DNA from 3 places in the Cronobacter sakazakii genome. Region 3 is predicted to be linked to each of the others. Evidence: predicted binding sites of a transcription regulator. Region 3 holds the regulator's gene; each other region holds the start of a gene.
What was found. The regulator PurR, encoded in region 3, represses purine synthesis genes. The targets are predictions, from matches to a motif close to CANGCAAACGTTTGCNTG.

Region 1 (2,265 bases), 780 kb from region 3:
CGCCCGCGCGCCCACCAGCGACACCTCGCCGGTAAAGTTAATGCCCCGCTCGACGATGCACTCGCCGTAACATTCAGCGGGCAGCGTCTCCGTCTCGTTTTCGCGAAGCCGCCACTGGCCGCGGCCGTCGTAGCCGCCGGTGCGGCGCTTGACGATAGCCAGCTCACCGAGGCTCTCAAAAATCTGCGGCCATTCGTCGCTGCTTGCCAGCAGCTGCCACGGCGCGGTGGGGAGATTGAGCTTATCGAGCAGCTGTTTCTGGGTGAAACGGTCGGCGATAAGCGGGAAAACATCGCGGTTAACGAACGCGTTGTGGCGCGCCAGCTCGCGGGTCAGGGCGGTTTCCGGCCAGCGTTCAATTTCCGCCGTGATAACGCTCTGTGCGAACGGCACCGCCTGCGGATCGGCGTCGAGCCCTACCGGCCAGACGCGAATGCCAAGCGGTTCGCCCGCCTGGCGCAGCATTCTGCCAAGCTGGCCGTTACCCAGCACGCATACCTGCTTCATGCCTCACCCCGCGGGTCCGGATTCTCCAGCACTTCCTCGGTCTGTTTCTGACGCCACTTTTCAAGACGCGCCAGCAGCGCGCTGTCGTGCTGCGCCAGGATCTGGGCGGCCAGCAGAGCCGCGTTCGCCGCGCCCGCTTTACCGATAGCCAGCGTGCCGACCGGAATGCCGCGCGGCATCTGCACGATAGAGTAGAGGCTGTCCAGCCCGCTTAACGCCGCGCTTTGTACCGGCACACCCAGCACCGGCACCAGCGTTTTCGCGGCAATCATGCCCGGCAGATGCGCCGCGCCGCCTGCGCCCGCGATGATCACCTGAAACCCGTTCTCCTGCGCGCGCTCGGCGAAGCTGAAGAGTTTATCGGGCGTGCGGTGCGCGGAGACCACTTCAACGTGGTGAGGGACATCCAGAGCATCGAGAATTTCTGCGGCAAACTGCATGGTGGCCCAGTCGCTTCTGGAACCCATTACGATGGCGATACGCGCCGGGGTGTGGCTGGAAGACATACGTCTCAAAACTCCTGTGGTCAGGCGGCAAAATCAACGGGGTCGCCGTTACGAGGGCCTTGAGAATATCACGGAAAACCGGCAAGGAAAACGGTTGCGTAGGCGCGAGCGCGGCAAAAAGTACCGCGCAGATCAGAACGGAAACGCTACCAGTTCCACGTCGTCGGGGGTGACTTTGATCATTGAGCCTTCGCTGTGCCAGGCACCTAACACCACGCGGTGCGCGGGCTTGCCGTTCGCCTCAAGCGTGTGGACGGCAGGGCGGTGGGTGTGACCGTGAATGAGCCACTGTACCTGCTGGCGTTCCATGGTATCGACCACTGCCTGCGGGTTGACATCCATGATGGCGAGATCTTTCTGGCTGTTAGAGGCTTTACTGCCGGCGCGCATGCGGGCGGCGATGCGGCGGCGCAGTCGCAGGGGTAATGCGAGGAAAAGGGTTTGCAGCCACGGCTTATGCACTTTGGCGCGAAACGCCTGATAACCGGCATCGTCGGTGCACAGCGTGTCGCCATGCATAATCAGCACGCGTCTGCCGTAGAGATCCAGCACCTGCTCTTCAGGCAACAATTGCATACCGCTTTCGCGGGCGAAGCGACGGCCAAGCAGGAAATCGCGGTTGCCGTGGATGAAATAGCAGGGGACGCCGGATTGTACGAGCGCGCGCAGCGCGGCAGCTATCTCACGGTGCAGCGGTTCCGGGTCGTCATCGCCAATCCAGGCCTCAAAGAGATCGCCCAGAATGTAAAGGGCGTCCGCTTCACGCGCGGTACCGGCTAAAAAACGCAGAAAACCGGCGGTAATCGCCGGTTCTTCTGAGCACAGATGAAGATCTGCAATAAAGAGCGTCGCCACGAATTACTCGCTGACGGTTACGCGCTCGATGATCACGTCTTCTTTCGGCACATCCTGATGCATGCCGCTGCGGCCGGTGGAAACGCCTTTGATTTTATCAACCACGTCCATACCTTCGACCACTTCTGCGAACACGCAGTAGCCCCAACCCTGCAGGCTTTCGCCGCTGAAGTTCAGGAAGTCGTTATCCACCACGTTGATGAAGAACTGGGCCGTCGCGGAGTGCGGCGCCTGGGTGCGCGCCATGGCCAGCGTACCGCGGGTGTTCTTCAGACCGTTGTTGGCTTCGTTTTTGATAGGATCTTTAGTGCTTTTCTGTTTCATGCCCGGCTCAAAACCGCCGCCCTGAATCATAAAGCCGTTGATTACACGATGGAAAATGGTGTTGTCGTAGAAA
Region 2 (2,265 bases), 910 kb from region 3:
ATTCGTGAGAACTTCCGCAAGATCCGCCGCGGAACGCCTTACGAAATCTTTAACGTGTCGCTGACCCAGACGCTGCAAAGGACGTTAATCACATCCGGTACGACGCTTGTCGTGATCCTGATGCTTTATCTGTTCGGTGGCGCGATGCTGCAGGGCTTCTCGCTGACCATGCTTATCGGTGTCTCTATCGGTACGGCGTCGTCCATTTATGTCGCTTCCGCTCTGGCGCTGAAGCTTGGCATGAAGCGTGAACATCTGTTGCAGCAGAAGGTGGAAAAAGAGGGCGCGGATCAACCGTCTCTCCTGCCGTAATCGCGAAGCAACGTGATACGTTAATAAAACCGCAGGTTCAGGCCTGCGGTTTTTTTTCGCCTCGATAAGGGATAAAGAGAGCAGAAGAGGCGGTGCGCGTACATCTGTGGCGTAACAGCAGGACGCGATAATCAGTGCCCATAAAAAAAGCCAGCAGAGGCTGGCTTTTTCACACGTTCACCGGGGTAAAGCTTAGAAGTTGTAACCTACCACCAGGTAACCACCCCAGCCCGTAGTGCGGGTGTTGTAGTTGGTGAAGGCTAACTGCGCATCATCGTTCCACTGGCCGCCGTTGTGCCAGTAACGCGCGACCACGGAGTAGTGCCAGTGATCGTAATTCAGCGCCAGAATATGGCTGGAGGCGATGGAATCGTTAGTGCGGGATTTCACGCCATTGAGCGCATAACCGCTCTTATCGCCGAGGTCTGAACCCCAGTCAAAGTTGGTGAAACCGATATAGCTCAGGTTGCCGCCCCACAGCTGGGTGATAGGCACGAAGTATTTCACTTTAAAGCGGTAGCCATCCCACTCGTTCTGGTTTTCTGCACCGTAGTTCTGCCACTGGTATTTGGCATAGACGTTCAGGGAGAGGCTCATCGGCAGGCCGGTGTCGATATCGGTACCAAGACCCATATACCAGGTGCTCTGACGGCCAGAAGCGTTGCGGCCCATATCGTAGATATAGTTATTCGCGAAATACCACTCTTTGAACGGGCCAAACGCCAGACTGGTGCCGGTCAGCTTATCGATAGAGAAGCGCGGTTCGATCTCCACAAACAGCGGGGAACCGTGGTTCCAGATCCCTTTGGCATCGGTGTTACCACCGAAGAAGACCGGGGCGTCAGCGTAGCCGTAGAAATCAAACCAGTCTTTTTTGGCGAACGCTTCATATTCCAGATAGGTATCGTTGCGGATGGTCGGTCCGAAGCGCGTGTGGTAGCTGCCCACCACGTTAACGCTCTGGTGCCACCAGTCGGAAACAAACTCACTATTGCTGGTTTCTGCCGCGCCGGCAGTAAAAGAGGTGGAGAGCGCCAGGGCTGCACCGGCAGCTAAAACAATTTTTTTCATAATAGAGCCACTGTTTTCAGGAAATCCCCATTTCTGGGTGGAGTAATGCTTTCGCGCAACGCGGATAAACCGCCGCCGCATAAATTGTGCTGCCTATTATAAGTATCCAGCCTCACAAAAATATGTGGCGTTTCACATTCTTGTCATGTACGTAATCGATTGCGTTCACGTTTGCGTACATCGGAACGCGGATTCTAGCGGCATAAGGGAACTAAGCCAACTCTTGTTACACCATTTTTGCGAAGCGGCAGGGATGAAATGAAGAATTTACGGCGCGAAAAAAGCAAGAAAAGCGAGCGGCGCGAATGTAACAAACTCCGCGCCGCAGGTGGTGAGGCTCTCAGGGCGTGACGACGGCGTCACCAGCGATAAGCGGCTGAATATCATGCACGCGGATAAAGCCCAGCTGCTCTGGCGTGATGCCAGTCAGCGTCAGCGGAATGGAGACATCGCTCGGTGCCAGCGTGCTGGCAGGCGCGCTGAACGGCTGGTTCTGCACGTTCACTTCCTGATAATTTTCGGTGGTGCCCTGTAACTGGCCCCATTCGACGGTGCCGGTAAAGGCGGGCAGCGCCTCACTGGATTCGCTCTGGATAAACAGCGTCGCCTGTGTGCCGTTTGCGCCCGCCGTGACGTTACGCAGCGACATTTTCAGCATACCGAGCTGGCTGCTTAAGCGAGCGGGCGTGTTGGAGCCCGGCAGCAGGTAAACGCCGCTTTTCGATTTCACATTCAGCGCGTTTTGTTGCGTGATTTTGACGGTCTCCTGCTTGAGCTTCGTCATCTCCTGATTGAGCGTGCTGACATTCTGGTGCATCTGGCGTACTTCGCTTTGCGGGGCGCAGGCGCTTAAGGCCAGCGCGCTGGCGACGATAGACCATT
Region 3 (2,265 bases):
GCGGGCGCGCTCAGCGACGACAGGCTGCGCGATTACCCGTCGCTGGTGCTGGAAGATACATCGCGATCGCTGCCCAAGCGCATTACCTGGCTTCTGGATAACCAGCGGCGCGTGGTAGTGCCGGACTGGCACTGCGCCGCCGATGCGCTGAGCGAAGGGCTCTGTATCGGCATGGTGCCGACACATTTCGCGAAGCCATGGCTCGATAGCGGGGAGTGGCGCGCGTTGACGCTGGAAAACCCGTTCCCGGACGCCGCCTGCTGTCTGACGTGGCGGCAAAGCGACGCCTCGCCCGCGCTGCGCTGGCTGCTCGATTATCTGGGGGACAGTGAAACGCTGAACAAGGAGTGGCTGCGGGAGCCGCAGTGATACGGCTCCCGGAAGGATTAACGGCGATAGTCGCGGAACGGGCCGTCCGCCACCGAGCGGCGTTCGATCAGGCGCGGATGCACCTCAATCGTCTGCGACTCTTCGCGCTTATTCACGATGCGGTCGAGCAGCATATTGAACGCGGTCTGGCCGAGCGTTTCTTTTGGCTGATGGATAGTCGTCAGTGCCGGGCTAAAGAAACGCGCGTTGCGTACGTTGTCGTAGCCGATGATCGAAATATCCTGCGGTACGCGCAGGCCCATCTCATCGGCGGCGCAGATAGCGCCCATCGCCATAATATCGCCGCCGCAGAACACGGCAGTCGGGCGCTGCGGCTGCGAGAGGATCTGCTGCATCGCGCGGTAACCGGATTCCGGCTCGAAATCGCCCTGCACGATCCAGTTTTCCGGCACTTTAATGACCGCTTCTTCCAGCGCTTTCATAAAGCCTGAGAAACGCCCGACGCCGGTGTTACGCTCAAGCTGCCCCGGAATCACGCCAATATCACGATGGCCGCGCTCAATCAGATAACGCCCGGCGAGATAACCGCCCTGGAACGCGTTATCTATAACCGAGTCCGTAAAATCGGCTTTCGCTTCACCCCAGTCCATCACCACCATCGGGATATGACGGTACTCTTCAAGCGTGGAAAGCAGCGGCTGCGGGTATTCCGAACACATCACCAGCAGGCCGTCGACGCGCTTTTGCGCCATCATCGACAGATACGCGCGCTGCTTTTCCAGGTTGTTATGCGCGTTGCCCAAAATCAGCGTATAGCCTTTGGCGAAGCAGCTGTTTTCAACGGCTTCAATGATTTCGGCGAAATAGGGCGCTTCGCTACTGGTCGCCAGCAGCCCGATAGATTTGGTGTGATTCACCTTCAGGCTGCGCGCCACGGCGCTTGGCGAATAGTGTAATTCTTTGATAGCCGCCCAAACCGCATTGCGCGTCTCTTCCGCCACAAAACGGGTTTTGTTAATCACATGTGAGACTGTTGTTGTGGAAACGTTGGCTCGCTTCGCGACGTCTTTAATTGTTGCCATTAATAATCACTCCAGACCCCTGGCTGAGCCGTGTAAAATCACGGGTTAATCGTTTGCCTGTACACACCCCTGACTGCCGCGAGGAGAGTGCGGCATGCCGGGAAACGCGACATTTTTCGTGAGGAGGGGTCGATGGCCGGTACCGAATAAAGTAGCGACGAATTTTGGCTTATCTTTATCGAAAGGGGAAGAGGGAAAACGCATATCTGGTTAAATGTCGCAGGATTTTTCGGCCCGTTTATGCAAAAATGCGCACTACCTGATTTTTATGGGGTCTTTAAGGAGAATACCATGAGTACCGATCTGAAATTTTCGCTGGTCACGACGCTGGTTGTACTGGGCCTGATTGTGGCGGGCGCATTTACCGCCATTCTGCATTAAGCGACAGGCGGGAGCGCACCTGTTCTCCCGCTTTCTTAAACTTTTCTTGCGTTTAAGCGCCGATTCCCCGCTGTTTTCTTTCTTTTTCCCGTTATTCCCTTTAGATTCGCTAATAACAATGAGCGCGTGTTCTTAACAGCTGCGCAATAATATTTTGCTGTTTTTGTCCCTTATCTTTTCTGATTGCGAGTGTCATCCTTTTCTGCATCCTGCTGTAACGTCGGGCGTTCCCGGCGCTGTTGTACAATTTCTGGAGCAATGAATGAAAGTCAATTTTCCGTTACTGGCACTGGCTATCGGTGCTTTTGGCATTGGCACGACCGAGTTTTCCCCGATGGGGTTGTTGCCGGTAATAGCGAACGGCGTCAACGTCTCCATTCCGGCCGCCGGTATGCTGATTAGCGCCTACGCGGTCGGCGTGATGGTAGGCGCACCGCTGATGACGCTTTTACTGTCGCACCGCGCACGGCGT

Region 1: the regulator PurR is predicted to act here: its motif matches at 1,097-1,114, upstream of purE (5-(carboxyamino)imidazole ribonucleotide mutase).
Region 2: the regulator PurR is predicted to act here: its motif matches at 1,532-1,549, upstream of CSK29544_RS20475 (nucleoside-specific channel-forming protein Tsx).

What each region holds. Positions count from the first base shown of each region.
Region 1 is NZ_CP011047.1:4,188,556-4,190,820, reverse strand. Features, by position in the region: gene purK (5-(carboxyamino)imidazole ribonucleotide synthase) at 1-507, opposite strand, end outside; gene purE (5-(carboxyamino)imidazole ribonucleotide mutase) at 504-1,013, opposite strand; gene lpxH (UDP-2,3-diacylglucosamine diphosphatase) at 1,146-1,868, opposite strand; gene ppiB (peptidylprolyl isomerase B) at 1,872-2,265, opposite strand, start outside.
Region 2 is NZ_CP011047.1:4,316,818-4,319,082, reverse strand. Features, by position in the region: gene secF (protein translocase subunit SecF) at 1-312, shown strand, start outside; gene CSK29544_RS20475 (nucleoside-specific channel-forming protein Tsx) at 505-1,383, opposite strand; gene CSK29544_RS20470 (SadB/YajI family lipoprotein) at 1,724-2,265, opposite strand, start outside.
Region 3 is NZ_CP011047.1:3,406,602-3,408,866, reverse strand. Features, by position in the region: gene punR (DNA-binding transcriptional activator PunR) at 1-369, shown strand, start outside; gene purR (HTH-type transcriptional repressor PurR) at 387-1,412, opposite strand; gene cydH (cytochrome bd-I oxidase subunit CydH) at 1,704-1,793, shown strand; gene CSK29544_RS16225 (MFS transporter) at 2,056-2,265, shown strand, end outside.